Regions from separate parts of the Streptomyces sp. NPDC093801 genome, predicted to be linked through region 1. Evidence: riboswitches for the same ligand, from Rfam matches in the RefSeq annotation. Region 1 holds a riboswitch; the other holds the start of a gene.
The links. A riboswitch is a leader RNA that binds a small molecule or an ion and turns the genes downstream of it on or off. The one in region 1 is predicted to bind cobalamin.

Region 1 (11,316 bases):
ACCCACCACCCCGCCGGACACCGGGGCGTCCAGTGCCCGGTGACCGGCCGCGGCGGCGGCCTCGTGGGCGGCCCGGGCGTCGGAGACGTCGATGGTGGAGCAGTCGACGAACAGGGTGCCGGGCCGGGCTGCGGCCAGGACGCCTAGCTCGCGGTAGAGGGCGAGGACGTGGTGGCCGGCCGGCAGCATGGTGATCACCACCTCGGCGTCCGCTACGGCTCCGACTGCGGACGGAGCGGGTTCGACCCCGTGGGCGGCGGCGGTGGCCAGCAGCTCGGGTACGAGGTCGAAGCCGAGGACGCGGTGGCCGGCCTTGACGAGGTTGGCGGCCATCGGGCCGCCCATGTGGCCGAGCCCGATGAACGCGACGGTGGTGCTGGTCACCAGACGACCTCCTGAGACGGAGCGGTCGCGCCGAGCCGGAGCTCGTGCGCGTCGAGCGGGGCGAAGAACCGGTCCACGGCGGCGGGGCTGACCTCTTCGAGGGTGGCGGGGGACCAGTGCGGGGTGCGGTCCTTGTCGATGACCTGGGCGCGGATGCCCTCGACGAGGTCTGGGGAGGACAGCGCCGTGCAGGAGACGCGGTATTCCTGTTCCAGGACGCGTTCCAGCGGTCCGAGTCGGCGGGCCCGGCGCAGCGCGGCCAGGCTGACCTTGACCGCCGTGGGGGACTTGGACAGGAGGGTGTCCGCCGCGGCCTTGGCGGCGGGTTCCCCCGAGGCCAGCAGCCGGGCGACGATCTCCTCGGCGGTGTCGGCGGAATAGCAATGGTCGATCCACTCGCGCGCCGGGGCGAGGGCGCCGGGTTGCGGCTGCCGTACGTACCGCTCCAGTACGGCGTGTACGGGTTCCGCGGCCAGCTCTCGGGCCAGGGCGGGCAGGTCGGCCGAGGGGACGAAGTGGTCGGCGAGCCCGCACAGGAGTGCGTCGGCGGCGCCGACGGGTGCGCCGGTGAGGGCCAGGTGGGTGCCGAGTTCCCCGGGCGCGAGGGCCAGCAGGTACGTGCCGCCGACGTCCGGGACGAAGCCGATGCCGGTCTCGGGCATGGCCACGCGGGAGCGTTCGGTGACGATGCGGACGCTGCCGTGGGCCGAGATCCCGACGCCGCCGCCCATGACGATGCCGTCCATGAGGGCGACGTACGGCTTGGGGTAGCGGGCGATCAGGGCGTTGAGCCGGTACTCGTCGCGCCAGAAGGCCGCCGAGGCGGTGCCGCCGGTGCGGGCGTCCTCGTGGATCGCACGGATGTCCCCGCCGGCGCACAGGCCCCTGTCACCGGAGCCGTCGATGACGACCAGCTCGATCGCAGGGTCGTCGGCCCAGGCCGTGAGTGCCTCCTCGATGCGGAGCACCATGGGGTGGCTGAGGGCGTTGAGTGCCTTGGGGCGGTTGAGGGTGATGTAGGCGGCGTGGTCCTCGGTGCGGGTGAGGACGTGGTCGTGATCGGTCGGTGTGTGGTTGGTCATCGCAGGGTCTCCGTGAGTCCGCGCGCGACGATGACGCGCATGACCTCGTTGGTGCCTTCCAGGATCTGGTGGACGCGCAGGTCGCGGACGATCTTCTCGATGCCGTACTCGCTGAGGTAGCCGTAGCCGCCGTGCAGCTGGAGGGCCGCGTCGGCGACCGTGTACCCGGTGTCGGTGGCGAACCGCTTGGCCATCGCGCACAGTCGCGGGGCCAGCGCATCGCCCGTGTCGAGGGCCTCGGCGGCCTGCCGGACCAGGGCGCGGGCGGCGGCCAGCTCGGTGGCCATGTCGGCCAGCCGGAACTGGAGCGCCTGGCGGTCCAGGAGCCGACTGCCGAAGGCCTCGCGGTCCGCCAGGTAGGACAGCGACCGGTCCAGGGCGCTCTGGCCGCCGCCGAGCGAGCAGGCGGCGATGCCGAGTCGGCCGCCGTTGAGGCCGCTCATGGCGATGCGGAAGCCGTCGCCCTCCGAGCCCAGCCGCCGGTCGGCGGGGAGGCGGACGCCGTCGAGGACGACCTGGCGGGTCGGCTGGGCGTTCCAGCCCATCTTCCGTTCGTTCGGCCCGAACGAGACCCCCGGGTCCTCGCGTTCGACGACGAACGCGGAGATCCCGCCCGGGCCCGACTCGCCGGTCCTCGCCATGACCACGTACACGCCGGCCGATCCGGCACCGGAGATGAACTGCTTGACGCCGGTCAGGACGTAGTGGTCACCCTGCCGCTCCGCGCGGGTGCGCAGCGCGGCGGCGTCCGATCCCGCGCCCGGTTCGGTCAGGCAGTAGCTGCCCAGGGTCGCCGCGGAGCACAGGCCGGGCAGCCAGCGGGCGCGCTGGGCGTCGTCGCCGTAGCGGTCGATCATCCAGGCGACCATGTTGTGGATGGACAGGTAGCCGGCGATGGACGGGCAGCCGGTGGCGAGGGTTTCGAAGACGAGGACGCCGTCGCTGCGTGACAGGCCCGAGCCGCCGTGTTCCTCGCGGACGTACACACCGGCGAGACCGAGGGCGGCGGCCTGTCGGATGACGTCGACGGGGAAGTGCTTGTCCTGGTCCCATGCCAGGGCATGGGGGGCCAGTTGCTCCTGGGCGAAGTCGAGGGTGACCTCGGCCAGGGCGAGCTGGTCCTCGGTGAGGGCGGTGGTCACGGCGCTCACCCCATCGTCGGGATGGTGAAGCTCGCGCCTTCCTTGACCCCGGAGGGCCAGCGCGAGGTGACGGTCTTGGTGCGGGTGTAGAAGCGGATCGAGTCCGGGCCGTGCTGGTTCAGGTCGCCGAATCCGGAGCGCTTCCAGCCGCCGAAGGTGTGGTAGGCGACCGGTACCGGGATGGGGACGTTGACGCCGACCATGCCGGTGTTGACGCGGCGTGTGAACTCGCGGGCGGTGTCCCCGTCGCGGGTGAAGATCGCCACTCCGTTGCCGTACGGGTGCTCGCTCGGCAGGCGCAGGGCCTCCTCGAAGTCGGCGGCTCGGACGACCGACAGGACGGGGCCGAAGATCTCCTCGCGGTAGACGCGCATCTGCGGGGTGACCCGGTCGAAGAGGGAGGCGCCGGCGAAGTAGCCGTTCTCGTGGCCTTCCAGAGTGAACCCGCGGCCGTCGACGACGAGTTCGGCTCCCTCGTTGACGCCGATGTCGACGTAGCGGCGGACCCGGTCGAGGGCGTCCCGGCTGACCAGCGGCCCGAAGTCGGCCTCCGGGTCGTCGGACCGGCCGATCTTCAGGGTGGCGATGCGGTCCTTGAGGGCGGCGACCAGCCGGTCGGCCGTCTCCTCGCCGACGGGTACGGCGACGGAGATGGCCATGCAGCGCTCGCCCGCCGAGCCGTAGCCGGCGCCGATGAGGGCGTCGACGGCCTGGTCGAGGTCCGCGTCCGGCATCACGATCATGTGGTTCTTGGCGCCGCCGAAGCACTGGGCGCGCTTGCCGTGGGACGCGGCGGTGGCGTAGATGTGCGCGGCGATCGGGGTCGAGCCGACGAAGCCGAGGGCCTGGACGCGCGGGTCTTCGAGGAGGGTGTCGACGGACTCCTTGCCGCCGTTGACCACGTTGAGCACGCCCGGCGGCAGTCCCGCCTCCAGGAACAGCTCCGCGAGCCGCAGCGGTACCGACGGATCGCGCTCGGACGGCTTGAGGATGAACGCGTTCCCGCAGGCCAGCGCGGGCGCGGCCTGCCACAGCGGGATCATCGCGGGGAAGTTGAACGGCGTGATGCCGGCGACCACGCCGAGCGGGCTGCGCAGGGAGTGCACGTCGATGCCGGTTCCGGCGTTGTCGGTGAACTCCCCCTTGAGGAGGTGCGGGATCCCGGCGGCGAACTCGACCACCTCCAGGCCGCGTTGCAGGTCGCCGTGGGCGTCGGCCACGGTCTTGCCGTGCTCGGAAGACAGAAGCCTGGCCAGGCTCTCGCGTTCGCCTTCGACGAGCTGGAGGAAGCGCAGCAGCACGCGGGCGCGTCGCTGAGGGTTCCACTGCCCCCAATCGACCTGCGCCTCCTCGGCGTTGGCGATGGCGGCCTCGGTGTCGGCGCGCCCGGCCAGGGGCACGCGCGCCTGGACGGCGCCGGTGTTGGGGTCGTACACGTCGGCGAAGAGTCCGGAGGTGCCGGTGGTGTGCTTTCCGCCGATGAAATGGGTGAGTTCACGGACCATGGGTGCCTGCTCTCGTCAGGTTGGATCCGGGGATGGCACGGCAGACCGGCGGACGACACCCTGATGGGGGTGTGCCGCTGCGGAAAGCCGTGGGAACTACGAGCGCACGGAAGTGGTGTGCGTGCGCTCCGCCGGATCACCAGGGTCGTGGGTACAAACCGGTGCCATGCGTGTCTGCTCCATCCTCGTGGACAAACGCGGGAACAATCCGCGGCCGGTATCCTGACTCCCGGATCCCCGCGCGCCGCCCGCCTTCCCGACAGACTTCGTCAGTGGCGTGTGGATGGCAGCACACTCCCCGGTCACAGTGGCGGGACCGTGCCGGATTCACACCGGCTTCCCTGCACCGCGGACCTTGTGCCAGGAACATATAGTTGGACGTCCTAGTAAGTCCAGACTCACCGCTCGGGCGGGCCTAGAGTCGCCGTATGCGCATCGTCTCCCTGCTCCCGGCGGCCACCGACATCGTGGCGGACCTCGGACTCGTCTCCGACCTGGTCGGACGCACCCACGAATGCGACTGGCCGCCCGCAGCGGTCGCCTCCGTACCCGTCGTGACCCGGGCCGAATTCGACGCGGACGTGCTCACCAGCCGGGAGATCTCCACCGCGGTGGGCGGCGCGGCACACAGTGGATCCTCGCTCTACACCCTGGACACGGAGGCGCTCGCCGCCCTCGCACCGGACGTCCTGCTCACCCAGGACCTCTGCCAGGTCTGCGCGGTGTCCTACGAGGCGGTCTCCCACGCGGTGCGCGTCATGGACGCCGGCCCCCGGGTGCTGAGCCTGGAGCCGCGGACGTTGGACGACGTACTGGACTGCCTGGTCACGGTGGGCGAGCTGCTGGGGGTGGGGGAGGCTGCCGAGCGGCGACGCACGGAGTTGCGTGGCCGCCTGGCCGAGGTCCGGCGCCGCACGGCGGGGCGAGCGCGGCCCCGGGTCGTCGCCATCGAGTGGCTCGACCCGCTCTGGCCCGCCGGCCACTGGGTACCGGAGCAGATCGCCGCGGCCGGCGGCGAAGCGCTCCTGGCCGAGCCCGGTGAGCACACCAAGCCGATGACGTGGGAGGCGGTACGCGAGGCCCGCCCGGACGTGATCCTCGTGCTCCCGTGCGGTTTCCCGCCCGAGCGGACCATGACGGAGCTCGACCTGCTCACCGCCCAGCCGGGCTGGCACGAACTGCCCGCCGTGGCGGCCGGCGAGGTGTGGGTCCTGGACGGACCTGCGTACTTCAACCGGCCGGGCCCCCGCGTGGTCCGCGGCGCCGAGGTGCTCGCCCACGTGCTCCACGGCGTACGGGCGGGGGACCCGGTGACCGAGGCGGAGGCTCGGCGGCTGCGGTGAGCCGGATCCTCAGCCCCGGTCCCGGGCGACGGGGTAGGGGATGAACGTGCTGCTGTTCTCGTCAACGGTGAGTGTCCGGCCGAGGGGCGGGACGGCGCGCTGGGGGCAGTCGAGGCGTTCGCAGAGCCGGCATCCCATGCCGATGGGGGTGGCGGCGGAGGCGTTGTCCAGGTCGAGGCCGTCGGAGTAGACGAGCCGGGACGCATGCCGGATCTCGCAGCCAAGCCCGATGGCGAAGGTCTTGCCGGGCTCGCCCCAGCCGCCGCGGTGCCGGGTGACGGCCCGGGCGGTCCACAGGTAACGCTGGCCGTCGGGCATGGCGGCGACCTGGACGTGGATCCGGCTGGGCGCGGCGAAGGCCTCGTACACGTTCCACAGCGGACAGGTGCCGCCCGCGCGGGAGAAGTGGAACCCGGTCGCCGACTGCCTCTTGGACATGTTCCCGGCCCGGTCGACCCGCACGAAGGAGAACGGCACCCCGCGCAGCCTGGGACGTTGCAGGGTGCTCAGGCGGTGGCAGACGGTCTCGTAGCCGAGGCCGAAGTGGTCGGTGAGGCGTTCGATGTCGTAGCGGAACTCTTCGGCGGCCGTGTGGAAGGCGCGGTACGGGAGGATCAGTGCGGCGGCGAAGTAGTTGGCGATGCCGATGCGGGCCAGGCTGTGGGCGGGGGAGCCCGGATCGAAGTCCTCGGCGGCCAGCCGGTCCAGCTCGTCCCCGTGTTCCAGGAGCGCCAGCTGGGTGGCTATGCGGAACGCCTGCTGGCCGGGGCGGAGCCGACCGGACAGGTGCAGGACCCGCGTTCCGGCATCGAAGTGGTGCAGGCGGTCGGAGTCCGAGGTGAGCCGGATCCCGTGGTGGTCGGCCAGGCGCTTCGACAGCAGCCGGACGACCTCTCCCGGGCGGATGCCCATCTCCCGGGCGAGGCCCTCGGCGGCGACGTCGGTGTCGTGGAGGTAGTTCTGGCGGCGGTAGAAGAACTCGCGGATCTCCTCGTGCGGTGAACGCGGCGCGGCCGGTCCACCGTCCCGGCCGTCGGCGGTGTCGGCCAGCCGCTCGGCCAGGAGTTGGCTGCGCCGACCGAGGTCCAGCAGGACGGAGGCCACCGCCGGCATCCGGGTCGCGAGCTCGGCGAGGTCCGAAGAAGAGACGCGGGCCCCGGCGATCTCGCCCGCCAGTGCCTCGCGCAGATCGGCCACCAGCCGGCTGGTGTCGCGTTCGGAGAAGAAGCCGGGGTCCACGCCGAACGCCTCGGTCAGCCGCAGCAGGACAGGCACGGTCAATGGCCGGGAGTCGTGCTCCATCTGGTTCAGGTAGCTGGGGGAGATGGCCAGGACCCGGGCCAGCTCGGCCTGGCTCATCCGGCGCTCCTCGCGCAGCCGCCGCAGCCGCGCTCCCGCGTACGTCTTGCTCACCTGGGCTCCTTCAGCCGCTCCCGCCAGGGCTTCAGCGTACGCACGATCCTGCCCACGCCAACCTTTGCAAGCTTGGCAATTCGGCCGCAGAAGATTCGCAGAAGTTGGCAGATGTGCGGCATTGATGGCACTGCGTGCCGCTGTCAGAGTCTGTCGTGCGGCCCGCCGGACCCCCGGCGGCCGGGCCGACTGGACGGAGCCCGACTCGCGCCCTGACGTCGGAGATTCCGGCCGTCCGCCCCGGCTGACCTGCAGCATTGCCCAGCTCCTCCCCAGGTGGGGGCCGGCGGCCGCAAACCCAAGAACACGGCACACAGTGCCAATCTCTCGTCGCGACGGACGCGGCATTGGCAGACCAAGCGATTCATGGAGACGGTGACGGTCATGGCAGACACGAACACGACGGCGGCGGCCGAGCAGCTGAAGCAGCGGTGGGCGACGGACCCGCGCTGGGCGGGCATCGAGCGGACCTACACCGCCGAGGACGTCGTCAGGCTCTCCGGCAGCGTCCGCGAGGAGCACACCCTCGCCCGCCGAGGCGCCGAACGGCTGTGGCGGCAGCTCCACGACCTCGACTACGTCCACGCCCTGGGCGCGCTCACCGGCGGACAGGCCGTCCAGCAGGTCCGCGCCGGCCTTCAGGCGATCTACCTCTCCGGCTGGCAGGTCGCCGCCGACGCCAACCAGGCTGGACACACCTACCCCGACCAGTCCCTCTACCCGGTCAACTCAGTCCCCCAGGTGGTCCGTCGGATCAACAACGCGCTGCTCCGGGCGGATCAGATCGCCACCGCCGAAGGCGGCTCGGACACGACGGACTGGCTGGCGCCGATCGTCGCCGACGCGGAGGCCGGCTTCGGCGGCCCGCTGAACGCCTTCGAGCTCACCAAGGCGATGATCGCGGCCGGTGCAGCGGGCATCCACTACGAGGACCAGTTGGCCTCGGAGAAGAAGTGCGGCCACCTCGGCGGCAAGGTCCTCGTCCCCACGTCCCAGCACATCCGCACCCTCAACGCCGCACGTCTGGCCGCTGACATCGCGGACACCCCGACCCTGATCATCGCCCGCACCGACGCCCTCGCCGCGAACCTGCTGACCAGCGACGTCGACGACCGCGACGCGCAGTTCTGCACCGGCGAGCGCACCGCGGAGGGCTTCTACCGGGTGCAGAACGGTATGGCCCCCGTCATCGCACGCGGCCTCGCCTACGCCCCGTACGCCGACCTCATCTGGGTCGAGACCGGCACCCCGGACCTCGCCCAGGCCCGCGAGTTCGCCGAGGCGATCCACGCCCGGCACCCGGACCAGATGCTCGCCTACAACTGCTCGCCGTCCTTCAACTGGAAGGCCGCGCTGGACGACGACCAGATCGCCAAGTTCCAGCGGGAGCTCGGCGCGATGGGCTACAAGTTCCAGTTCATCACCCTGGCCGGCTTCCACTCCCTGAACCACGGCATGTTCGACCTCGCCCGCGGGTACGCCGAACACGGCATGACCGCCTACGTCGACCTGCAGGAGCGCGAGTTCGCCGCCCAGCAGCACGGCTTCACCGCCGTCAAGCACCAGCGCGAGGTCGGCACGGGCTACTTCGACCTGGTCTCCACCGCCGTCAACCCGGCCTCCTCCACCACCGCCCTCGCCGGCTCCACGGAGGTAGAGCAGTTCCACTAGGACGCTCTGCCCCCTCCCGGCCCGGCCGTGGCCGGAGGCCCGTGTTCAGCGGGAGCCGGAGGACCGTCTCCGTCCGGCTCCCGCCCCACCCTCGTCGCCTCGTCAGGAGACCGCATGACCACCACCGCCACCACGCACCAGGTCCGCGTCCTTGCGGCACCCGGCGACCGCCACGACGAGATCCTCACCCCGGAGGCGCTCGACTTCATCGGCCGCCTCGACGCGGCCTTCGCCCACCGCCGCGCCGACATCCTCAAAGAGCGGCTCCGCCGCAAGGACCGCCTCATCTCAGGCTCCCCGCTGGACTTCTCCATCGCCACCGCCGCCGTCCGCGCCGACCCCCACTGGCGCGTGGCCCCACCGGCCCCGGGCCTGGAGGACCGCAGGGTGGAGATCACCGGCCCGCCGGACCGCCGGATGACGGTCAACGCGCTCAACTCCGGTGCCAAGGTGTGGATGGCCGACTTCGAAGACGCCACCGCCCCCACCTGGAACAACGTCATCGGCGGCCAGCTCAACCTGCTCGACGCGATCGAGCGCCGCATCGACTTCACCACGCTCGAGGGCAAGGAGTACCGCCTCGGCGAGGACCTGGCGACCATCGTCGTCCGGCCCCGGGGCTGGCACCTCCTCGAAGAGCACCTGGAGATCGACGGACGGCCCGTCCCCGCGTCGCTCGTGGACTTCGGCCTGTACTTCTTCCACTGCGCGCAGCGTCAGATCGACGCCGGACACGGCCCGTACTTCTACCTCCCCAAGCTGGAGAACGCCGGCGAGGCCCGCCTGTGGAACGACGTCTTCGTCCTCGCCCAGGAACTCCTCGGGATCCCGCGCGGCACCATCCGCGCCACCGTCCTCATCGAGACCATCACCGCGGCCTTCGAGATGGAGGAGATCCTCCACGCCCTGCGCGAGCACAGTGCCGGCCTCAACGCCGGCCGCTGGGACTACCTGTTCAGCATCATCAAGACCTTCGGCCACCGCACCGACTTCCAGCTCCCCGACCGCGCCCAGATCACGATGACCGCACCCTTCATGCGCGCCTACACCGAACTCCTCGTCCGCACCTGCCACAAGCGCGGCGCGCACGCCATCGGAGGCATGGCCGCCCACGTGCCGGCCAAGGACCCCGACGCCAACACGGCGGCCCTCGCCAAGGTCCGGCTGGACAAGGAACGCGAGGCCGAGGACGGCTTCGACGGCTCCTGGGTCGCCCACCCGGCGCTCGTCCCCGTCTGCCGCGAGGTCTTCGACGCGGTCCTCGACGGCAGGCCGCACCAGCTCGACCGGTCCCGCGAGGACGTCCACGTCCGAGCCGCCGACCTGCTGTCCGTCCGCCGCATCAGCGCGCCGCCCACGGCAGCAGGGGTCCGGGCCAACCTGGCCGTCTCGCTGCGCTACTTCGAGGCCTGGCTGCGCGGCCAGGGAGCGGTCGCCTTGTACGGCCTCATGGAGGACGCGGCCACCGCCGAGATCGCCCGCGGCCAGCTCTGGCAATGGCTGCGGCACCGCAGGATCGACCGGGACGACCTGCTCGCCGTGCTCGAAGAGGAATGCGACGCGCTCACCGCAGAGCGGCCGTACGCCCTCGTACCGGAGGCCAGGGCCGTACTGGAGCGGGCCGCCCTGGGGCGCGACCTGCCGGCCTTCTTCACCCCCGACACGTACAGCCGTCACCTGGTCCGCCGTGCGGAGGTGCGGTCATGAGCGCCGTTATCCGCCGGGTCGGGGTCGTCGGAGGCGGTCAGATGGGCGCCGGAATCGCCGAAGTCTGTGCCCGCGCCGGACTCGACACCGTCGTCTGCGAGGCCGACGGCACCGCCGCCCGGGCGGCCCGCGAACGCGTCGCCGTCTCCCTCGAGCGCGCCGTCCAGCGGGGCAAGCTCGACCGGATCTCCGCCGAGGACGCCCTCGCCCGCCTCGTCTTCACCGGCAGCCTCGACGACCTCGCCGACCGGCAGCTCGTCATCGAGGCCGTCACCGAGAACGCGGAGGTGAAGACGGAGACGTTCGCAGCCCTGGACAAGATCGTCGAGGATCGCGAGGCAATCCTCGCGACGAACACCTCCTCCTTTCCCGTCATGCGCCTGGGCATGGTCACCGGGCGGGCCGACCGGGTGGTCGGCCTGCACTTCTTCAACCCCGTGCCCGTGCTGCCGCTGGTGGAGGTGGTCTCGTCGCTGCACACCTCCCGGGAGACCGTGGAGACGGTTGAGGCCTTCGCCCGGGAGGCCCTGGGCAAGACGACGATCCGCTCCCAGGACCGGGCCGGATTCGTCGTCAACGCCCTTCTCGTCCCGTACCTGCTGTCGGCGATCCGGATGGCCGAGTCCGGCTTCGCCACCCCGGCCGACGTCGACGCCGGCATGGAGCTCGGCTGCGCACACCCCATGGGCCCGCTGAAGCTGGCCGATCTCATCGGCCTCGACACGGTCGCCGCCATCGCGGAGTCGCTCTACGACGAGTTCAAGGAACCCCTTTACGCCCCGCCGCCGCAGCTGATGCGGATGGTGCAGGCAGGGCTGCTGGGCCGCAAGACAGGCCGGGGGTTCCACACCTACGACCGGGACTGCTGAGGGACCCGGTGCTGCCGCCGGGCTGAGGGGCCCGGCAGCGTGTGGAGGAAGGGGTGCGGCGGAGTGGTGTCCGCCGCACCCCTTCGCCCGCGCGGTCATCGGCCCTCGTGGCTAGCCAAACAGCTCCGGACCTCGGACCGCCCGGACCGTCCTGGGCCCGGTGAGCGGTTCAGTACCCCTTCTGCAAAAGGTACTTGGCC
Region 2 (19,039 bases), on a different contig from region 1:
CGAAGTCCACGAGCGAGGCGGACACGGGCCGGCCGTCGATCTCCAGGTGCTCCTCGGTCAGGTGCCAGCCGCGCGGGCGGACCATGATGGTCGCGAGGTCCGCGCCGAGGTGGTACTCCTTGCCCTCGGGAGTCGTGAAGTCGATGCGCCGCTCGATGGCGTCGAGCAGGTTGAGCTGGCCGCCGATGACGTTGTTCCAGGTGGGTGCGGTGGCGTCCTCGAAGTCGGCCATCCAGACCTTGGCCCCGGAGTTCAGCGCGTTGATCGCCATACGGCGCTCCGGCGGGCCGGTGATCTCCACTCGGCGGTCGGTCAGGCCGGGGGCCGGCGGGGCCACGCGCCAGTCGGTGTCGGTGCGGACAGCGGCCGTGGCGCGGGAGAAGTCCAGCGGCGTCCCGGAGGCCAGGTGGGCAGAGCGGCGTCGGCGTTCCTTGAGGATTTCCAGGCGGCGGTCCGCGAAGGCGGCGTCGAGCCGGCTGATGAACTCCAGGGCCTCGGGAGTCAGGATCTCCTCGTGGCGCTCAGCCGGCGCGCCGAGAACCCGGACGCTGCTGATCAGGGGCGTGCGTGACATGAGGTTCTTCTCCTCAGCGGTGGGCGGCGGGCGCCCGAGGAGAACCCCCTCGGGCGCCGTCGGACGGTGAGCGGCAGAGCGCCGGGCTGTACCCGGTTGGACGAAGAGCGGAGGTTCTAGTGGAACTGCTCTTCCTCGGTGGAACCGGCGAGCGCCGTGGTGGAGGAGGCGGGGTTGACCGCGGTGGAGACCAGGTCGAAGTAGCCGGTGCCGACCTCGCGCTGGTGCTTGACGGCCGTGAAGCCCTGCGCCTGGGCGGCGAACTCCCGCTCCTGGAGGTCCACGTACGCGGTCATGCCGTGCTCGGCGTAGCCGCGGGCGAGGTCGAACATGCCGTGGTTGAGGGAGTGGAAACCGGCGAGGGTGATGAACTGGAAGCGGTAGCCCATGGCGCCGAGCTCACGCTGGAACTTGGCGATCTGGTCGTCGTCCAGGGCGGCCTTCCAGTTGAAGGACGGCGAGCAGTTGTAGGCCAGCATCTGGTCCGGGTACTGCGCGTGGATCGCCTCGGCGAACTCGCGGGCCTGGGCCAGGTCCGGGGTGCCAGTCTCGACCCAGATGAGGTCGGCGTACGGGGCGTAGGCCAGGCCGCGGGCGATGACCGGTGCCATTCCGTTGCGTACGTGGTAGAAGCCCTCGGCGGTGCGCTCGCCGGTGCAGAACTCGGCGTCGCGCTCGTCGACGTCGCTGGTCAGCAGTGTGGCGGCGAGGGCGTCGGTACGGGCGATGATCAGGGTCGGGGTGTCCGCGATGTCGGCGGCCAGGCGGGCCGCGTTCAGGGTGCGGATGTGCTGCGAGGTCGGCACGAGGACCTTGCCGCCGAGGTGGCCGCACTTCTTCTCGGAGGCCAGCTGGTCCTCGTAGTGGATGCCCGCGGCGCCGGCCGCGATCATCGCCTTGGTGAGTTCGAAGGCGTTGAGCGGTCCGCCGAAGCCGGCTTCGGCGTCGGCGACGATCGGCGCGAGCCAGTCCGTCGTGTCGGTGCCGCCCTCGGCGGTGGCGATCTGGTCGGCGCGCAGCAGGGCGTTGTTGATCCGACGCACTACCTGCGGGACGGAGTTGACCGGGTACAGGCTCTGGTCCGGGTAGGTGTGTCCGGCCTGGTTGGCGTCGGCGGCGACCTGCCAGCCGGACAGGTAGATCGCCTGAAGGCCCGCTCGGACCTGCTGGACGGCCTGGCCGCCGGTGAGGGCGCCGAGCGCGTGGATGTAGTCCTGCTCGTGGAGCTGTCGCCACAGGCGCTCGGCGCCGCGCCGGGCCAGGGTGTGTTCCTCGCGGACGCTGCCCGACAGGCGGACCACGTCCTCGGCGGAGTACGTCCGCTCGATGCCCGCCCACCGCGGGTCGTCCGCCCAGCGCTGCTTGAGCTGCTCGGCCGCCGCCTTGTTCGCCTCTGCCATGACCGTCACCGTTTCCGTCGTCGCTTGTCTTGCCAATGCCCCCGGTAGGGATCCACGCATTGGCACTCTGTGCCTAGTGAAGAAGGTGCGGCCGCCGAACCCGCCCGTGGGCTGGAGCTGAGCAATGCTGCCGATCCGCCAGGAGCGGACGCGCCAGAGCATCGAAATTAGGGCATGAATCGAAGTTCTGAGGTCCTTCCCGGCCACCGGTTCCGGCTGGCCGCAGGACTGACTCTGGCATTGGCACTGGGTGCCATCAAGGAGGGACGGCTGCCAAGGTTTGCGAATCTTCGAGGCTGAAATTGCCAACCTTGCGAAGGTTACCGATGGGTACAGGTCGCCGTATGCTGACGGGACCCGTCCGACGGTGGAGGAGTCCGGTGAGCAAGACCTACGCGGGAGCACGGCTGCGGCGGCTGCGTGAAGAGCGGCGCATGACGCAGGCCGACCTGGCCAGGGTTCTGGGCATCTCGCCCAGCTACCTGAACCAGATGGAACACGACTCCCGCCCGCTCACCGTTCCGGTGCTGCTGCGCCTCACCGAGGCCTTCGGGGTGGACCCGGGGTTCTTCTCGGAGCGCGACACCAGCCGCATGGTGGCCGACCTTCGCGAGGCTCTGGCCAAGGAGGTCGCCGAAGCCCGTGTCTCTTCCTCCGACCTGGCCGAGCTGGCCACCCGGATGCCCGCGGTCGCCGCCGTCCTGCTGGACCTCGGGCGACGCGGCCAGCTCCTGGCGGAGCGGCTCGCCGACGCGGCCGAAGGCCGTGGGGGTCCGGCGGAGGCGCCGCGCTCTCCCCACGAGGAGATCCGCGAGTTCTTCTACCGGCGGCAGAACTACCTCCACGACACCGACCTCGCCGCCGAGGACCTGGCCCGCGAGATCGGCATCCGCCCCGGGGACGTCATCCGCGCCCTGACGCACCGCCTCACCGACCGGCACGGGGTGAGGATCACCGCGGACTCCGACAGGCTGCACCACTACGACGCCGAGGGCCGCGCCCTGCACCTGTCGAGCAGGCTCCGCCCCGGCCAGCAGGCCTTCCGGATGGCCACCCAGCTCGCCCTCCTCGAATACGGAGACGAGCTCGACCGGCTGGCCGCCGAGGACTTCCCGGCCGGATCCGAGGCACGCCCCTTGGCCCGGATCGGCATCGCCAACTACTTCGCCGCCGCGCTGATTCTCCCGTACACCGCGTTCCACACGGCCACCGAGGAGTTCCGCTACGACATCGAGCGCCTGACCGACCACTTCGGCATCGGCTACGAAACCGTCTGCCACCGCCTCAGCACCATGCAACGCCCCAGGCTGCGCGGGGTCCCCTTCTCCTTCGTCCGGGTCGACCGGGCCGGGAACATGTCCAAGCGGCAATCAGCCACAGGGTTCCACTTCTCCCGCGCGGGCGGCACCTGCCCGCTCTGGAACGTCTACGAGGCCTTCAGCGCCCCCGGCCGCATCCACGTCCAGGTCGCCGCCATGCCCGACGGACAGCGGTACCTGTGGACCGCCCGCGCCGTCACCCGCCACCGCGGCGGCTGGGGCGAGCCCGGCAAGACCTTCGCGATCGGCCTCGGCTGCGAGATCCGACACGCCTCGCGGCTCGTGTACGCCGACGGGCTCGACCTCGACAACACGGCGGCCGCGACCCCGATCGGCATGGGCTGTCGTCTCTGCGAGCGCCTCGACTGCCCGCAGCGGGCGGTCCCCCCGCTCGGGCGTGCCCTCGCCGTGGACGAGAACAGCAGCACGTTCGTCCCGTACCCCGTCATGGGCGCCCCCTCGTCCCCCCGCAGCTGACGCACCTGGGGTCGACCCAGGCAGCGCGGACACGCCCCGAAGCCCCTACCAGCCGTGGTGGTCATGGAACCCTCGACATATCCCGAACCCGACGTACGACTGGCGCGCCTCGCGGAAGCGGTCGGTCTCCCGCCCGCATGTCCACCGACCGATCAGTTCCTTGACGACCTCGCGCAACGGACCGGGCTGCACACCCACGACCTGCTGCTCGTCGCGGACCTACCCGTACCCGCGACCGCATGGCTCTTCGACGAGACGGCCAGCGCCTCCAGTTCCCTGGTGTCGCGTTCCCTTGCCTTGCCCCCGTCCGGCAGGCAGCTGCTGCGCACCCGTGCACGCTCCATGACCGCGCCGGCGGGCACGCTCACGCCTCGGCAGCCCCGCCCGTACGAGCAGTATCCACCGGGCTTCGGCTCGCTCCTCCTGCGGATGCTCGCGCTCCGCAACCTGAACTGGTCGGGGGCGGCCAAGGCGATGTGCCTGATGTCCGGTGTGTGCAAGGCGGCCTCGACCATCGGCGCGGTGGGACGAGGTGCCAAGGAACTCGATGCGGAGATGCTCGACGGCTTCGCGGCAACACTCGGCATCCGGGTCGCCGTGCTGGCCCACCTGACCGGAATCCGCCCGTCCGGCGAGCATCGCGAACCGGCGCCCGAGGTGGTCGACACCGCCTCGCTGATCTGGGATATCCGGCACTTGACTTGGGACCAGGAAGGCGAGCTCACCGCGTACGCGGAGGTGCTGGGCAGGAAGTAAGACCATCCGGGGCGCCGGATCACCCGCTTTTGAACACCGGGTAGGGAACGTACGTCTGCCGGTCGGGGTCGACCGCGAGGCGGCCCCCGGCCGGCGGCCTGGCCCGCTGGGCACAGTCGCGGCGCTCGCAGATCCGGCAGCCGAGCCCGATCGGGGTCGCGGCCGCCTGATCCGTCACCGCGAGGCCTTCGGCGTAGACGAGCCGGGACGCGTGGCGGAGCTCGCAGCCCAACGCAACGGCGAACTCGGCCCGGCGGGCGCGATGTCCGTAGCCTCCGCGGGTCACGGTGCGGGCGATCCAGAAGTACTTCTTGCCGTCGGGCATCTCCGCCACCTGGGTCAGGATCCGGCCCGGAGCGGAGAACGCCTCGTAGACCGTCCACAGGGGGCAGGTGCCGCCGAGGCGGGAGAAGTGGAAGTCGGTCGCGGACTGTCTCTTGGAGATGTTTCCGGCCCGGTCGGCGCGCAGGAACGAGAACGGAACTCCGCGCTGTCCGGTGCGTTGCAGGGTGCTCAGCCGATGGCAGACCGTCTCGAAGCCGACCCCGAAGCGGGCCTGGAGGAGCTCGATGTCGTAGCGCAGTTCCTCGGCCGCCGCCCGGAAGGCCCCGTAGGGCATCAAGAGGGCGCCCGCGAAGTAGTTCGCCAGTCCGACCCTGGCCAGTCCGGAAGATGCGTCAGAATCGAACTCGGTGTCGGCCACCAGGGAGTCGAGCAGCGGCCCGTGCGCCAGCAGTGCCAGTTGGGTGGCGAGCTGGAAGGCACGTTGTGCGTCGGTCAGCCAGGGTGACAGGAACAGCAGGCCGCGTTCGCGATCGAAGCGGCGGGCGTCCGAGGACCAGTCCGGAGCGCCGTCGTAGAGGGTCACTCCGTGCCGGGTGGCGAGAACTTCGGCGAGGCGGTCCGCCGTGCGGGACACGGAGCCGCCGCCCAGGGTCGATGCGACGGCTTCCGCTTCGGTGTCGAGTGCGTCGAAATGGTTGTGGTGGGCGTAGAAGAAGTCCCTTACTTCGTCGTGCGGTTCGGCGCGCACCACGACCGTCGAGTCCCCCGGCGGGGCCAGGGCGGCGACCTGCTCGGCCGCGTCGCGGTAGCGGTGGTGGAGCGCGACGAGGGCCTTCGCGATGTCCGGGTGGTCCCGGGCCATGTCCGCGATCTCCTCGGAGGCCACCGAGACCCCGCCGGCTTCGTCCGCGAGGGCGGCGCGCAGATCGGTGGTGAGGCGTTCCTCGTCGGCTTCGGAGAAGAATTCGGGGTCGACCCCGAACACCTCGGCGATCTTCAGCAGGACAGGGGCGGTGAGAGGCCGCTGGCTGTGCTCGATCTGATTCAGGTAGCTGGTGGACAGGTCCAGGGCATGGGCCAGCTCCACCTGGTTCATGCCCCGCTCACGGCGCAGCCTGCGCAGTTTCGCGTGGGCGTAGATCTTGCGTCCGGCCGTACGTCCCATGTGGCGACAGCGTTCCTTCCACCCGTTCCTCTCTTGCGAAGGTAGCACTCGCCCCTTTCGCAAGATTCGCAGATTCGCAGGATTCGACGGTACTGATTCCGCAGGTTGGAGCTGTCGCATCGGCTCCGGATGCGGGGAAAGCTGAGGCATCGAAACCTTCGCTTTCCGCACCCGAGGAGTTCCGTGATCGAGCACGAGGTACGCGTCCATCCCAGCGCCGACCGCCTTCCGCGCGAGCGGCAGCTCGCCTGGAAGCTGGCCGAGGCGGCCACCGGCACCAAGCCGGCCGCCTCCCTCGACCCTCAGGCCGCCGACATGGCGGTGAACCGGATCGTGGACAACGCCTCCGTGGCCGTGGCCTCCCTGCTGCGCCGCCCGGTCGCGGTGGCCCGGGCCCAGGCCGTACCCCACCGGGCAGCACCCGGAGCCTCCGTCTTCGGGCTGCCGCCGGAGGTACGGGTCTCCCCCGAATGGGCGGCCTGGGCCAACGGCACGGCCGTGCGCGAGCTCGATTTCCACGACACCTTCCTGGCCGCCGACTACTCCCACCCGGGCGACAACATCCCGCCCCTGCTGGCCGTTGCCCAGCACACCGGCCGCTCGGGCGCCGACCTCCTGCGCGGCATCATCGCCGCCTACGAGGTCCACGTCGCCCTGGTCCGCGGCATCTGCCTGCACGAGCACCGCATCGACCACGTGGCCCACCTGAGTGCCGCCACCGCCTGCGGGCTCGGGGCGATGCTGGACCTCGACACGGCGACGGTCTACCAGGCTGTCCAGCAGGCGGTGCACACCACAACGGCCACCCGGCAGTCCCGCAAGGGAGAGATCTCCAGCTGGAAGGCCTACGCCCCGGCCTTCGCCGGAAAGGCCGCGATCGAGGCCGTCGACCGTGCAATGCGCGGCGAAGGCTCCCCCTCCCCCATCTACGAGGGGGAGGACGGCTTCCTCGCCCGGATGCTGAACGGACCGCAGGCCGCCTACACCGTGTCACTACCCGCCCCCGGAGAATCCCGGCGGGCGATCCTCGACACCTACACCAAGGAATACTCCGCCGAGTACCAGGCGCAGGCGATCATCGACCTCGCCCGCCGGATGCGCGAGAAGACCGGCCCGACCACCGCAATCCGCGAGGCCGTCCTGCACACCAGCCACCACACCCACCACGTGATCGGCTCCGGCTCCGGCGACCCCCAGAAATACGACCCGACGGCCAGCCGCGAAACCCTCGACCACTCCATCCCGTACATCCTCGCCGTCGCTCTGGAGGACGGCACTTGGCACCACGAGCGGTCCTACGCCCCCGAGCGCGCCCAGCGGCCCGCGACCGTCGAGCTGTGGAAGAGGATCTCCACCGTCGAGGACCCCGAGTGGACCCGCCGCTACCACCACCCCGACCCGGAGCGCCGGGCCTTCGGCGGACGCCTGGTCGTCACCCTCGACGACGGCAGCGTCATCGAGGACGAGCTGGGTGTCGCCGACGCGCACCCGGCCGGCGCGCGACCCTTCGACCGAGCCGCCTACACCGGCAAGTTCCGCACCCTGACCGAAGGCATTGTCACGGCCGGCGCCCAGGACCGCTTCCTCGACGCCGCCGGCCGGCTCGCGAAGTTGGACACCGACGGGCTCGCGGACCTGTTCCCCACGCTCGACACGGGCCGGACCGCCGCGTACGACGGGGCGCTCCCGAAGGGACTGTTCTGATGCTCCACACCCACACCACACCCGCCGCCAGGCGCCGGAGTTTCAGGAAACAGCTCTCCTCGGGGCGGCTGCTGCGCATGCCCGGCGCGATCAACCCGTACTCGGCCCGCCTCATCCAAGAGGCCGGCTTCGACGGCGTCTACCTCTCCGGAGCGGTACTCGCCGCCGACCTGGGGCTGCCCGACATCGGCCTGACGACCTCGACCGAGGTCGCGGCCCGCGCCCAGCAGATCACCCGGACCACCGACCTGCCCGCCCTCGTCGACGCCGACACCGGCTTCGGCGAACCGTTGAACGTCGCCCGCACCGTCCAGCTCATGGAGGACGCGGGCCTGGCCGGCCTCCACCTGGAGGACCAGGTCAATCCGAAGCGCTGCGGCCACCTCGACGGCAAGGCGCTCATCCCCCTCGATGCGATGCGGCGTCGGGTACGGGCAGCCGTCGACGCCCGACGCGATCCCGACTTCCTCCTCATGGCACGCACCGACGCCCGCTCCGTCGAAGGTCTGGAGGCGGCGATCGACCGCGCCAAGGCGTACGTGGACGCCGGAGCGGACGCGATCTTCCCAGAAGCTCTGGGCAGCGAGGTCGAGTTCGAGGCCTTCCGCAAGGCCGTCGACGTACCGCTGCTGGCCAACATGACCGAGTTCGGCAAGGGCCCGCTGCTGCCTGCCCGCGCCCTCGAGGACCTCGGCTACAACCTCGTCATCTACCCCGTGACCCTCTTCCGCCTCGCCATGGGCGCGGTCGAGGAGGGCTTGCGCACGATCGCGCAGGAGGGGACCCAGGAGTCCCTCCTCCCCCGCATGCAGACCCGCTCCCGCCTGTACGAGGTCCTCGACTACGAGGCGTACACCGCCTTCGACGGAAGCGTCTTCGACTTCACCCTGCCGCCCGGCACCTGACCCCACCGGAGTGAGCCATGACCGCCACCACCCCTGAGATCCACCGTGGCCTCGCCGGTGTCGTCGTCGACACCACCGCGATCTCCACGGTGATCGAGGCAACCAACTCCCTGACGTATCGCGGCTATCCGGTGCAGGAGCTGGCCGCGCACCGCTCCTTCGAGGAGGTCGCGTACCTGCTGTGGCACGGAGAGCTGCCGGACGCCGGAGAGCTGGAGCGGTTCCGGGCCCGGGAGCGGGCCCTGCGCCCGCTCGACCGCACCACGGCCGAACTGCTGGCCGGCCTGCCCCGGACCTGCCACCCCATGGACGTGCTCCGCACCGCTGTCAGCTTCTTCGGCGCGGAGGACCCCACCGAGGACGAGGAGGGCGCCGCCGGACATCTGACCAAGTCGCTGGGCCTGCTCGCCAAACTGCCGGTGGTCGTCGCCGCGGACCACCGGCGACGGCTCGGGGAAGATCCCATCCAGCCGGACCCGGAGCTCGGATACGCGGAGAACTTCTTCCACATGTGCTTCGGCGCGGTCCCGGCCCCCGAGGTGGTCCGCTGTTTCGAGATCTCGATGATCCTCTACGCCGAACACAGCTTCAACGCCTCGACCTTCACCGCCCGCGTTGTCACCTCCACCCTCTCCGACCTCTACAGCGCGGTCACGGCGGCGATCGGCGCGCTGAAGGGCCCCCTGCACGGCGGCGCCAACGAAGCGGTCATGCATATGTTGCGGGAGATCGGCGGCCCCGAGCAGGCCGCTGACTGGCTGGACCGGGCCCTGGCGGACAAGCGCAAGATCATGGGCTTCGGTCACCGGGTCTACAAGCACGGCGACTCCCGCGTTCCGATCATGCAGGAGGCCACCGACCGGCTCGTCGCCCGGGCCGCGAGCCCGGAGGTAACCCGGCTCACCGCACTCCACGCGGCCCTGCGCCACGCGATGATCGGCCGCAAGGGCATCCACCCGAACCTGGACTACCCCGCCGCACTCGCCTACCACCTGATGGGCTTCGACGTACCCATGTTCACTCCGCTGTTCGTCATGAGCAGGGTCACCGGGTGGACCGCCCACATCACCGAACAGCTCGCGCACAACGCACTGATCCGCCCCCTGGGCATCTACAACGGTCCGGATCAGCGCCCGCTCCCCCAGCCGGTCTGAGGATCGGGCAGCAATGGCCAGAGCCCTGTCTCCCCGCATGTGCGGGGAGACAGGGCTCTGGGCTGGCTGCAGGTTCCCTCGATCAGCCGAGAACCGGATCCGGCTGAGCAGCCGTCGCCTGCGCACCGGCGGGATCGGTGCGCTGGGCCAGGAGCCGCTGGGCGAGGACGCCGAAGACGATCCCGAACACCACCCACATCACGACCTGGACGGTCACCGACGCGACCCGGAACTCCCACAGCAGGGCTGCCGGGAACTCGGGCTTGACCGCGTCGGTGTTGTCCGGGAGCACCAGGAAGGCCAGCGCCGCGGCGACGACGAAACCCGCACCCGCGGTGAGGGTCGCGTTCCAATTACCCAGGCGCGGTGCCAGGCGCCTGCCCAGGATGATCGCGCCGACGCCGAGCAGGACGCTGAGCAGGATCATCAGGAAGAACAGCGTCGTGCGCTGCCCAATGGTGTCCGGGTTCCCGACGGCCGGCGGGCTGGCCGGGTACTTCAGGAACGGTACGAAATAGACGGTGGTGAAGGCACCGGCGGCCGTCAGTGCGGCGGTGCCCCGCGGGCTGAACCCGCCGACACGGCCAAGGACGAAGGAGAACGCGAGGGAGGCGATGCCGCCGAGCGCGACCCCGTAGACCAGGACACCGGTGGCCAGGCCGACGGTGGACTGGACCGGCCGGCTGACGAGCTCTTCCTCCTCCTCGGCGGGCGCAGCGGCCGCGCCGTGACCGGCGTGACCGGCGGCGGGGGCGGCGGGGGCGGCTTCCTTGGCGGCCGTGGCCTCTTCGACGGCGATGGAACCCCGAACCGGCGGCTCACCGACGACGTAGGCGACAGCGAAGGCGAACAGTCCGGCGATCAGGCCCGCGAGCATGCCGCGGACCAGCAGACCTCTGACAGTGGAGGCGTACATGGTGCGTGTGCCTCTCAGTGGCAGGGGAAGCCGAGCAGGTGGCGGCCGTCGTGGACCCACTCGTGGACGCCCTCGCCGGAGAACACGGCGGTCGCGCCCTGCTCCGCACCGACGAAGTACAGGGCCACGAGCATCAGCAGGCCGACGAACAGCGCCCAGGGCAGGACCGCGCGCACGGGCAGCGGAGCCGACGGCGACAGGGCGGTGGCGGGTATGGCAGCGGAAGCGACAGCCTCGGCCATGATGGAACCTCCTCGGGGAACAACGCGTCCCATACGGTGGTGCAGGACGACGGTCCTCGGGTCTGACTCGCCGCGCCGCCACCCGGAAGGTGTCGCCGCAGCACACAGTGGCGCGACCATGCCGGATTCACACCGGGCTTCCGTCTCGCCGTCGTCGCTATATGGAAATGTCGGCGTGAGGCTACAGCGTGCGACCGGTCCGACCAAGCGGATGAGTCCCTGATCACAGAGGCTGTCCGCTGCGCAAGACGCTCGGCTCCGGCAGGGGCGGATCGCGCGCTCACCAAGGAGACGCCCCCACTGCGGTGTGCTGAACAGCCCGGGATCATAGGGTGATCATCATGACCGATGCCCCATTGCAGGACGGAGCCAACAACCCCTTCGACGCCATCCGTGCCGGCGAAATCCGCACGGGTCGAGTCGTCAACATCTCGGACCACGAAGTGCTCGTTGAAATGGACGGATTCTCGGGCGCCAAGCCAGTCACAGCGCGCATCCTCAGCCGAGATCTATCACTCCACCTGTCTGAACATCCGTCCAAGGTGGTGGGCATCGGCCAGCGGCTCACCTTCGAGGTTTTCGAGATCGACCGCGAGCACGAGTACGTCTGGGGGTCGGCCTCCGCCTGTGAGGACCTGGCTCTGCGAGATTTCCTCTTGAGCCTCCGACGTGGTGCCATCCACAGGGGCCGGGTGCGTAGCGTCCACACTTACGGAGTCTTCGTGAACCTCGACGACGAGCCGGACGGTCTGTGCACGGGCTTCATTCGCGGGCCCGAACTGACCTGGGCCTGGATCAACGAGCCGGCCGATGTGGTCACGGTCGGACAGCCCGTCGTAGGGGAGATCCTCGACGTGAACAGGCGCCGAGGGCAGGTTCAGTTGTCCCTGAAGGCGCTCCAGACGAACCCTCTCGTACCGTTCAGGGAGCGAATCGGCCAGACCGCGGTCGGGCGGGTCACCACCTTGCTGTCGTTCGGGGCAGTCGTCCGTCTGGCCGAGGGTGTGGAGGGGTTCGTACACAACACCGAGCTGGCGGACGCGCCCGTCGACGATCCCGCTCGGATCGTCCGCGAAGGTGATGAGATCACGGTACGGATCGTCGCGGTCGACCTGGCTCGCCAACGGCTCTCCCTGTCCGCCAGGTCCTGTAGGACCCTGGAACGCCAGACTGACGAGCCGCGTCCAGGACGGTGACCAGCGTTCGGTGGACGGCTGGCCTGCCGTCCACCGAACGCTGCACGCGGTCAGCTGTGTGTGAAGTGCGGCGGGCGCTTGTCCACGAAGGCGGACATGCCCTCCTTCTGGTCGGCGGTGGCGAACACCGCGTGGAAGAGGCGGCGTTCGAAGCGGACGCCTTCGGCGAGGGTGGTCTCGAAGGCGCGGTTGACCGCCTCCTTAGCCATCATCGCGACCGGCTTGGACATCTCGGCGACCGTCGTCGCCACGGCGAGGGCCTCGGCGAGCAGTTCGTCCGCGGGCACGATCCGGGAGACAAGCCCGGCGCGTTCGGCTTCGGTGGCGTCCATGGTGCGGCCGGTCAGGCAGAGCTCCATGGCCTTGGCCTTGCCGACGGCGCGCGTCAGGCGCTGGGAGCCGCCGATGCCGGGGATGACTCCGAGCTTGATCTCGGGCTGGCCGAACTTCGCGGTGTCGGCGGCGAGCAGGATGTCGCAGAGCATGGCCAGTTCGCAGCCGCCGCCCAGCGCATAGCCGGAGACGGCGGCGAGCGTGGGGGTGCGGACCTGGCCGAGCCGGTCCCAGGCCGTGAACCAGTCGGAGAGGTACATGTCCATGTAGGACTGCGGGCGCATCTCCTTGATGTCGGCGCCGGCGGCGAAGGCCTTCGCGGAACCGGTCAGCACGATGCAGCCGACCTCCGGGTCCCGGTCCAGCTCCTCGGTGGCCGCCACGACCTCCGTCATCACCTGGAGGTTGAGGGCGTTGAGTGCCTCGGGCCGGTTGAGGGTGAGGACGGCGACGCGGCCCTTGCGTTCGAGCAGGATGGTCTCGTAGGTGGTCATGCGGGGTTTCCCATCTGGTTCGGTACACCGGGACGGAGCGTGCGGACGATCGCTGAGAAGTCCAGTCCCGCACCCTCCCCCTCGGCGAAGTCTGCGTACATCTGCGCGGCCTTGAGTCCCAGCGGTGCGTCCACTCCGCCGGCGCGCAGAGCGTTCGCGGCGAGCCCGAGGTCCTTGGCCATCAGCGGGGCGGCGAAGCCCGGCCGGTAGTCACGGTTGGCCGGACTGGTCGGGACGGGGCCGGGGACGGGGCAGTTGACGGTCAGGGCCCAGCACTGGCCCGAGGCGGTGGAGGCGACGTCGTACAGCGCCTGGTGATCCAGGCCGAGGCTCTCGGCCAGGACGAAGGCCTCGCTCACCCCGATCATGGAGACGGCGAGGATCATGTTGTTGCAGATCTTCGCGGCTTGGCCGGATCCTGCCGCACCGCAGTGCACGGCCTTCTTCCCCATGGCTCCGAGCAGTGGTTCGGCAGCAGCGAACTCGGCTTCCCCTCCGCCCGCCATGAAGGTGAGGGTCGCGGCTTCCGCGCCCACGACTCCCCCGGACACCGGGGCGTCCAGCCCCCGGTGGCCGGCCGCGACGACGGCCTCGTGCGCAGTCCGCGCGTCGGCCACGTCGATGGTGGAGCAGTCGACGAACAGGGTCCCGGGCCGGGCTGCGGCCAGGAGACCCTGTTCCCGGTAGAGGGAGAGGACGTGATGGCCGGCGGGGAGCATGGTGATCACCACGTCGGCCGCGGCGGCGGCCTCCGCGGCGGAGGGCGCCGGCTCGACGCCGGTGGCGGCAGCGGCGGCGAGCAGCTCGGGCACGAGGTCGAAGCCGAGGACGCGGTGGCCGGCCTTGACGAGGTTGGCGGCCATGGGCCCGCCCATGTGTCCGAGCCCGATGAATGCGACGGTGCTGCTCACCAGACGACCTCCTGCGACGAAGTGGTCGCGACGAGCCCGAGCTCGTTCGCGTCGAGCGGGGCGAAGTAGCGGTCCACTTCCGCGGGGGTGACGTCCTCCAGCGTGGCCGGGGACCACCGCGGGTTCCGGTCCTTGTCGATGACCTGGGCGCGGATGCCCTCCACCAGGTCGGGCGAGGACAGTGCCGCGCACGAGACGCGGTATTCCTGGTCCAGCACCCGCTCCAGCGGCCCCAGCTGCCGGGCCCCGCGCAGTGCGGCCAGGGTAACCTTGACCGCCGTCGGCGACTTGGACAGCAGGGTGTCCGCCGCGTCCTTCGCGGCGGACGAGCCCGAGGCCAGGAGCCGGGCCACGATCTCCTCGGCGGTGTCGGCGGCGTAGCAGTGGTCGATCCACTCGCCGCGCGCGGGGACGAGGGTCCCTGCGGGAGGCTCTTGCACGTGCCGCTGCAGCACTTCGTGTACGGAGTCCACGGCCAGCTCCCGGGACAGCGTGGGCAGCGCCTGCGCTGGGACGAAGTGGTCGGCGAGCCCGCACAGCAGCGCGTCGGCGGCGCCGACCGGGGCTCCCGTGAGTGCCAGGTGGGTGCCGAGCTCCCCCGGAGCCAGGGCGAGGAGGTAGGTGCCGCCGACGTCGGGGACGAACCCGATGCCGGTCTCGGGCATGGCGATCTTGGAGCGTTCGGTGACGATGCGGACGCTGCCGTGGGCGGAGACGCCCACTCCGCCGCCCATGACGATGCCGTCCATGAGGGCCACGTAGGGCTTGGGGTAGCGGGCGATCAGCGCGTTGAGCCGGTACTCGTCGCGCCAGAAGTCCGCCGAGGCGGTGCCACCGGTACGGGCGTCCTCGTAGATCGCGCGGATGTCCCCGCCCGCGCACAGGCCCCGGCCGCCGGCGCCGTCGATGACGACCACTTCGATGCCGGGGTCCTGCGCCCAGGCCGTGAGGGCCTGCTCGATGCGGAGCACCATCGGATGGCTGAGGGCGTTGAGGGCCTTGGGGCGGTTGAGGGTGAGGTAGGCAGCACGTCCCTCGGTGCGCAGGAGGACGTGGTCGCGGTCGTTGTCGTGGTCGTGAGGGGCTTCGTTGGTCATCGCAGGGTCTCCGTGAGTCCGCGCGCGACGATGACGCGCATGACCTCGTTCGTGCCTTCCAGGATCTGATGGACCCGCAGGTCGCGGACGATCTTCTCGATGCCGTACTCGCTCAGGTATCCGTATCCGCCGTGGAGCTGGAGGGCCGCGTCGGCCACCGCGTACCCGGTGTCGGTGGCGAACCGCTTGGCCATCGCGCACAGCCGCGGAGCCAGCGGATCCCCGGTATCCAGGGCCTCGGCGGCCTGGCGGACCAGCGCGCGGGCGGCGGCCAGTTCCGTGGCCATGTCGGCCAGCCGGAACTGGAGCGCCTGCGCGTCCAGCAGACGGGCGCCGAAGGCCTCGCGGTCGGCCAGGTAGGACAGCGAGCGATCGAGGGCGCTCTGCGCCCCGCCGAGCGAGCAGGCAGCGATGCCGAGCCGGCCGCCGTTGAGGCCGTTCATGGCGATGCGGAAGCCATCGCCCTCCGCGCCGAGCCGCCGGTCGGCAGGAATGCGAACACCGTCGAGGACCACCTGACGGGTCGGCTGCGCGTTCCAGCCCATCTTCCGTTCATTGGGGCCGAAGGAGACTCCCGGATCCTCGCGCTCGACCACAAAGGCGGAGATCCCGCCGGGGCCCGGCTCGCCGGTCCGGGCCATGACCACGTAGACGTCCGAGGCGCCGGCACCGGAGATGAACTGCTTGACCCCGGTCAGCACGTAGTGGTCGCCCTGGCGTTCGGCGCGGGTGCGCAGCGCGGCGGCGTCCGAGCCCGCGCCCGGTTCGGTCAGGCAGTAGCTGCCCAGGGTCGTCGCGGAGCAGAGGCCGGGCAGCCAGCGGGCGCGCTGGGCGTCGTCGCCGTAGCGGTCGATCATCCAGGCGACCATGTTGTGGATGGAGAGGTAGCCCGCGATGGACGGACAGCCCGTCGCGAGGGTCTCGAAGACGAGGACGCCGTCGCTGCGGGAGAGGCCGGAACCGCCCTGCTCCTCGCGTACGTACACGCCGGCGAGACCGAGTCCGGCCGCCCGGCGGATGACGTCGACGGGGAAGTGCTTGTCCTGGTCCCAGGCCACGGCATGGGGGGCGAGCTGCTCCTGCGCGAAGTCGAGGGTGACCTCGGCCAGGGCGAGCTGGTCCTCGGTGAGGGTGGTGGTCACCGCGCTCACCCCATCGTCGGGATGGTGAAGCTCGCGCCCTCCTTGACCCCGGAGGGCCAGCGCGAGGTGACGGTCTTCGTGCGGGTGTAGAAGCGGATCGAGTCCGGGCCGTGCTGGTTCAGGTCGCCGAAGCCGGACTTCTTCCAGCCTCCGAAGGTGTGGTAGGCGACGGGGACGGGGATCGGCACGTTGACGCCGACCATGCCGGTGTTGACCCGGCGGGAGAACTCGCGGGCGGTGTCCCCGTCCCGGGTGAAGATCGCCACGCCGTTGCCGAACGGGTGCTCGCTCGGCAGGCGCAGCGCCTCCTCGAAGTCTGCGGCCCGCACCACGGACAGGACGGGGCCGAAGATCTCCTCGCGGTAGATCCTCATCTGTGGGGAGACACGGTCGAAGAGGGACGCGCCGGCGAAGAAGCCGTTCTCGTGACCTTCCAGAGCGAAACCGCGTCCGTCAACGACGAGTTCGGCTCCCTCGTTGACGCCGATGTCGACGTAGCGGCGGACCCGGTCGAGGGCGTCGCGGCTCACCAGAGGGCCGAATTCCGCGTCAGGGTCATCGGAGCGACCGATCTTCAAGGTCGCGATGCGGTCCTTCAGGGCGGCGACCAGCTTGTCGGCGGTCTCCTCGCCGACGGGGACGGCGACGGAGATGGCCATGCAGCGTTCGCCGGCCGAGCCGTAGCCGGCGCCGATCAGGGCGTCGACGGCCTGGTCGAGGTCGGCGTCCGGCATCACGATCATGTGGTTCTTGGCCCCGCCGAAGCACTGGGCGCGCTTGCCGTGCGCGGCTGCGGTGGCGTAGATGTGCGCGGCGATCGGAGTGGAGCCGACGAAGCCGAGTGCCTGGACGCGGGGGTCTTCGAGGAGGGTGTCGACGGCTTCCTTCCCGCCGTTGACCACGTTGAGGACGCCCGGCGGCAGGCCGGCCTCCAGGAAGAGTTCCGCGAGGCGCAGCGGTACGGACGGGTCGCGCTCGGAGGGCTTGAGGATGAACGCGTTGCCGCAGGCCAGGGCGGGCGCGGCCTGCCAGAGGGGGATCATCGCGGGGAAGTTGAAGGGGGTGATCCCGGCGACGACACCGAGCGGGGAGCGCAGCGAGTGCACGTCGATCCCGGTGCCCGCGTTGTCGGTGAACTCGCCTTTGAGCAGGTGCGGGATACCTGCCGCGAACTCGACCACCTCCAGGCCGCGTTGCAGGTCGCCGTGGGCATCGGCGACGGTCTTGCCGTGCTCGGCCGACAACAGCCGGGCCAAGCTCTCGCGTTCACCCTCGACGAGCTGGAGGAAGCGCATCAGGACACGGGCGCGCCGCTGGGGGTTCCACTGCCCCCACTCGGCCTGCGCCTCCTCGGCGTTGGCGATGGCGGCCTCGGTGTCGGCGCGCCCGGCGAGCGGAACCCGGGCCTGGACGGCGCCAGTGTTGGGGTCGTACACGTCGGCGAAGAGCCCGGAGGAACCGGTGGTGTGCTTTCCGCCGATGAAATGGGTGAGTTCACGGACCATGGATGCCTGCTCTCGTCAGGTTGGATCCGGGGATGGCACGGCAGGCCGGCGGACCGCACCCGGGTAGGGGTGCGCCGCTGCGGGGAAGCCGTGAGAACTACGAGCGCGCGAAATCGGTGTGCGCGCGCTCCGCCGGATCACCAGGGTCGTGGGTACAAACCGGTGTCATGCGTGTCTGCTCCATCCTCGTGGACAACACGGAACATCCGCGGCCGGTATCCTGACTCCCGGATCACCGCGCGCCGCCCGCCTTCCCGACAGACCTCGTCAGTGGCGTGTGGATGGCAGCACACTCCCCGGTCACAGTGGCGGGACCGTGCCGGTTTCTCACCGGCTTCCCTGCACCGCGGACCTTGTGCCACGAACATATAGTTGGACGTCCTAGTAAGTCCAGACCCACCGCTCGGGCGGGCCTAGAGTCGTGGCATGCGCATCGTCTCCCTGCTCCCCGCGGCCACGGACATCGTGGCGGACCTCGGACTCGCCGCCGACCTGGTCGGACGCACCCACGAATGCGACTGGCCTCCCGCGACGGTCGCCTCCGTGCCCGTGGTCACCCGCGCCGAATTCGACGCGGACGCACTCAGCAGCCGGGAAATCTCCGCCGCGGTCGGTGGCGCGGCGCACAGCGGCTCCTCGCTCTACACCCTGGACACGGAGGCACTCGCGGCGCTCGCACCCGACGTCCTGCTCACCCAGGACCTGTGCCGGGTCTGCGCGGTGTCCTACGAGGGCGTCTCCCGGGCGGTGCGCCTCATGGACGCCGGACCGCGCGTGCTGAGCCTGGAACCGAGGACCCTGGACGACGTCCTGGACTGCCTGGTCACCGTGGGCGACCTGCTGGGAGTCCGGGAAACGGCCGAACGGCGGCGCACGGAGCTGCTCGGCCGGCTCGCCGGGGTCCGACGCGCCGTGGCAAGCTGGCCGAGGCCGCGGGTGGTGGCCGTCGAGTGGCTCGACCCGCTGTGGCCCGCCGGCCACTGGGTACCCGAACAGATCGCCGCGGCGGGCGGCGAGCCGCTACTGGCCGGGCCGGGCGAGCACACCGGGCCGATGACGTGGGAGGCGGTACGCGAGGCACGCCCGGACGTGGTCCTCGTCCTGCCGTGCGGGTTCCCGCCCGAGCGGACCCTGACGGAGCTCGACCTGCTCACCTCGCTGCCGGACTGGGAGGAGCTGCCCGCCGTACGGGCGGGCGAGGTGTGGGTGCTGGACGGCCCCGCCTACTTCAATCGGCCAGGTCCGCGCGTGGTCCGGGGTGCCGAAGTACTCGCCCACGTGTTGCACGGGGCGCAGGCCGGAGACCCGGTGACCGAGGCGGAGGCACGGCGGCTGGGCGGGGCGTAGCGCCCCCTTCCGGCCGAAGGCGGCTCGCCGGGACGGAGCCGATGTGTTCACGCGATCATCTCTCGGGATCCGCTTCCGGCGCACCCCCACCAGACCGTACGATGCGTTCTGCTCCGG

Region 2: another riboswitch for cobalamin. It lies ahead of AB0469_RS06070 (CoA-acylating methylmalonate-semialdehyde dehydrogenase); the one in region 1 lies ahead of AB0469_RS01625 (CoA-acylating methylmalonate-semialdehyde dehydrogenase).

The regions. Positions count from the first base shown of each region.
Region 1 covers NZ_JBFBDP010000001.1:342,219-353,534, reverse strand. Annotated here, with positions in the region: gene mmsB (3-hydroxyisobutyrate dehydrogenase) at 1-387, opposite strand, end outside; gene AB0469_RS01635 (enoyl-CoA hydratase/isomerase family protein) at 381-1,466, opposite strand; gene AB0469_RS01630 (acyl-CoA dehydrogenase family protein) at 1,463-2,617, opposite strand; gene AB0469_RS01625 (CoA-acylating methylmalonate-semialdehyde dehydrogenase) at 2,614-4,113, opposite strand; cobalamin riboswitch at 4,308-4,486, opposite strand; gene AB0469_RS01620 (cobalamin-binding protein) at 4,542-5,456, shown strand; gene AB0469_RS01615 (short-chain fatty acyl-CoA regulator family protein) at 5,466-6,869, opposite strand; gene aceA (isocitrate lyase) at 7,254-8,540, shown strand; gene aceB (malate synthase A) at 8,655-10,247, shown strand; gene AB0469_RS01600 (3-hydroxybutyryl-CoA dehydrogenase) at 10,244-11,116, shown strand.
Region 2 covers NZ_JBFBDP010000004.1:165,951-184,989, forward strand. Annotated here, with positions in the region: gene aceB (malate synthase A) at 1-574, opposite strand, end outside; gene aceA (isocitrate lyase) at 691-1,974, opposite strand; gene AB0469_RS06005 (short-chain fatty acyl-CoA regulator family protein) at 2,355-3,770, shown strand; gene AB0469_RS06010 (hypothetical protein) at 3,825-4,526, shown strand; gene AB0469_RS06015 (short-chain fatty acyl-CoA regulator family protein) at 4,546-5,976, opposite strand; gene AB0469_RS06020 (MmgE/PrpD family protein) at 6,160-7,680, shown strand; gene prpB (methylisocitrate lyase) at 7,680-8,585, shown strand; gene AB0469_RS06030 (bifunctional 2-methylcitrate synthase/citrate synthase) at 8,603-9,739, shown strand; gene AB0469_RS06035 (CbtA family protein) at 9,822-10,655, opposite strand; gene AB0469_RS06040 (CbtB-domain containing protein) at 10,670-10,897, opposite strand; gene AB0469_RS06045 (S1 RNA-binding domain-containing protein) at 11,239-12,093, shown strand; gene AB0469_RS06050 (enoyl-CoA hydratase) at 12,144-12,920, opposite strand; gene mmsB (3-hydroxyisobutyrate dehydrogenase) at 12,917-13,831, opposite strand; gene AB0469_RS06060 (enoyl-CoA hydratase/isomerase family protein) at 13,828-14,928, opposite strand; gene AB0469_RS06065 (acyl-CoA dehydrogenase family protein) at 14,925-16,079, opposite strand; gene AB0469_RS06070 (CoA-acylating methylmalonate-semialdehyde dehydrogenase) at 16,076-17,575, opposite strand; cobalamin riboswitch at 17,768-17,953, opposite strand; gene AB0469_RS06075 (cobalamin-binding protein) at 18,002-18,922, shown strand.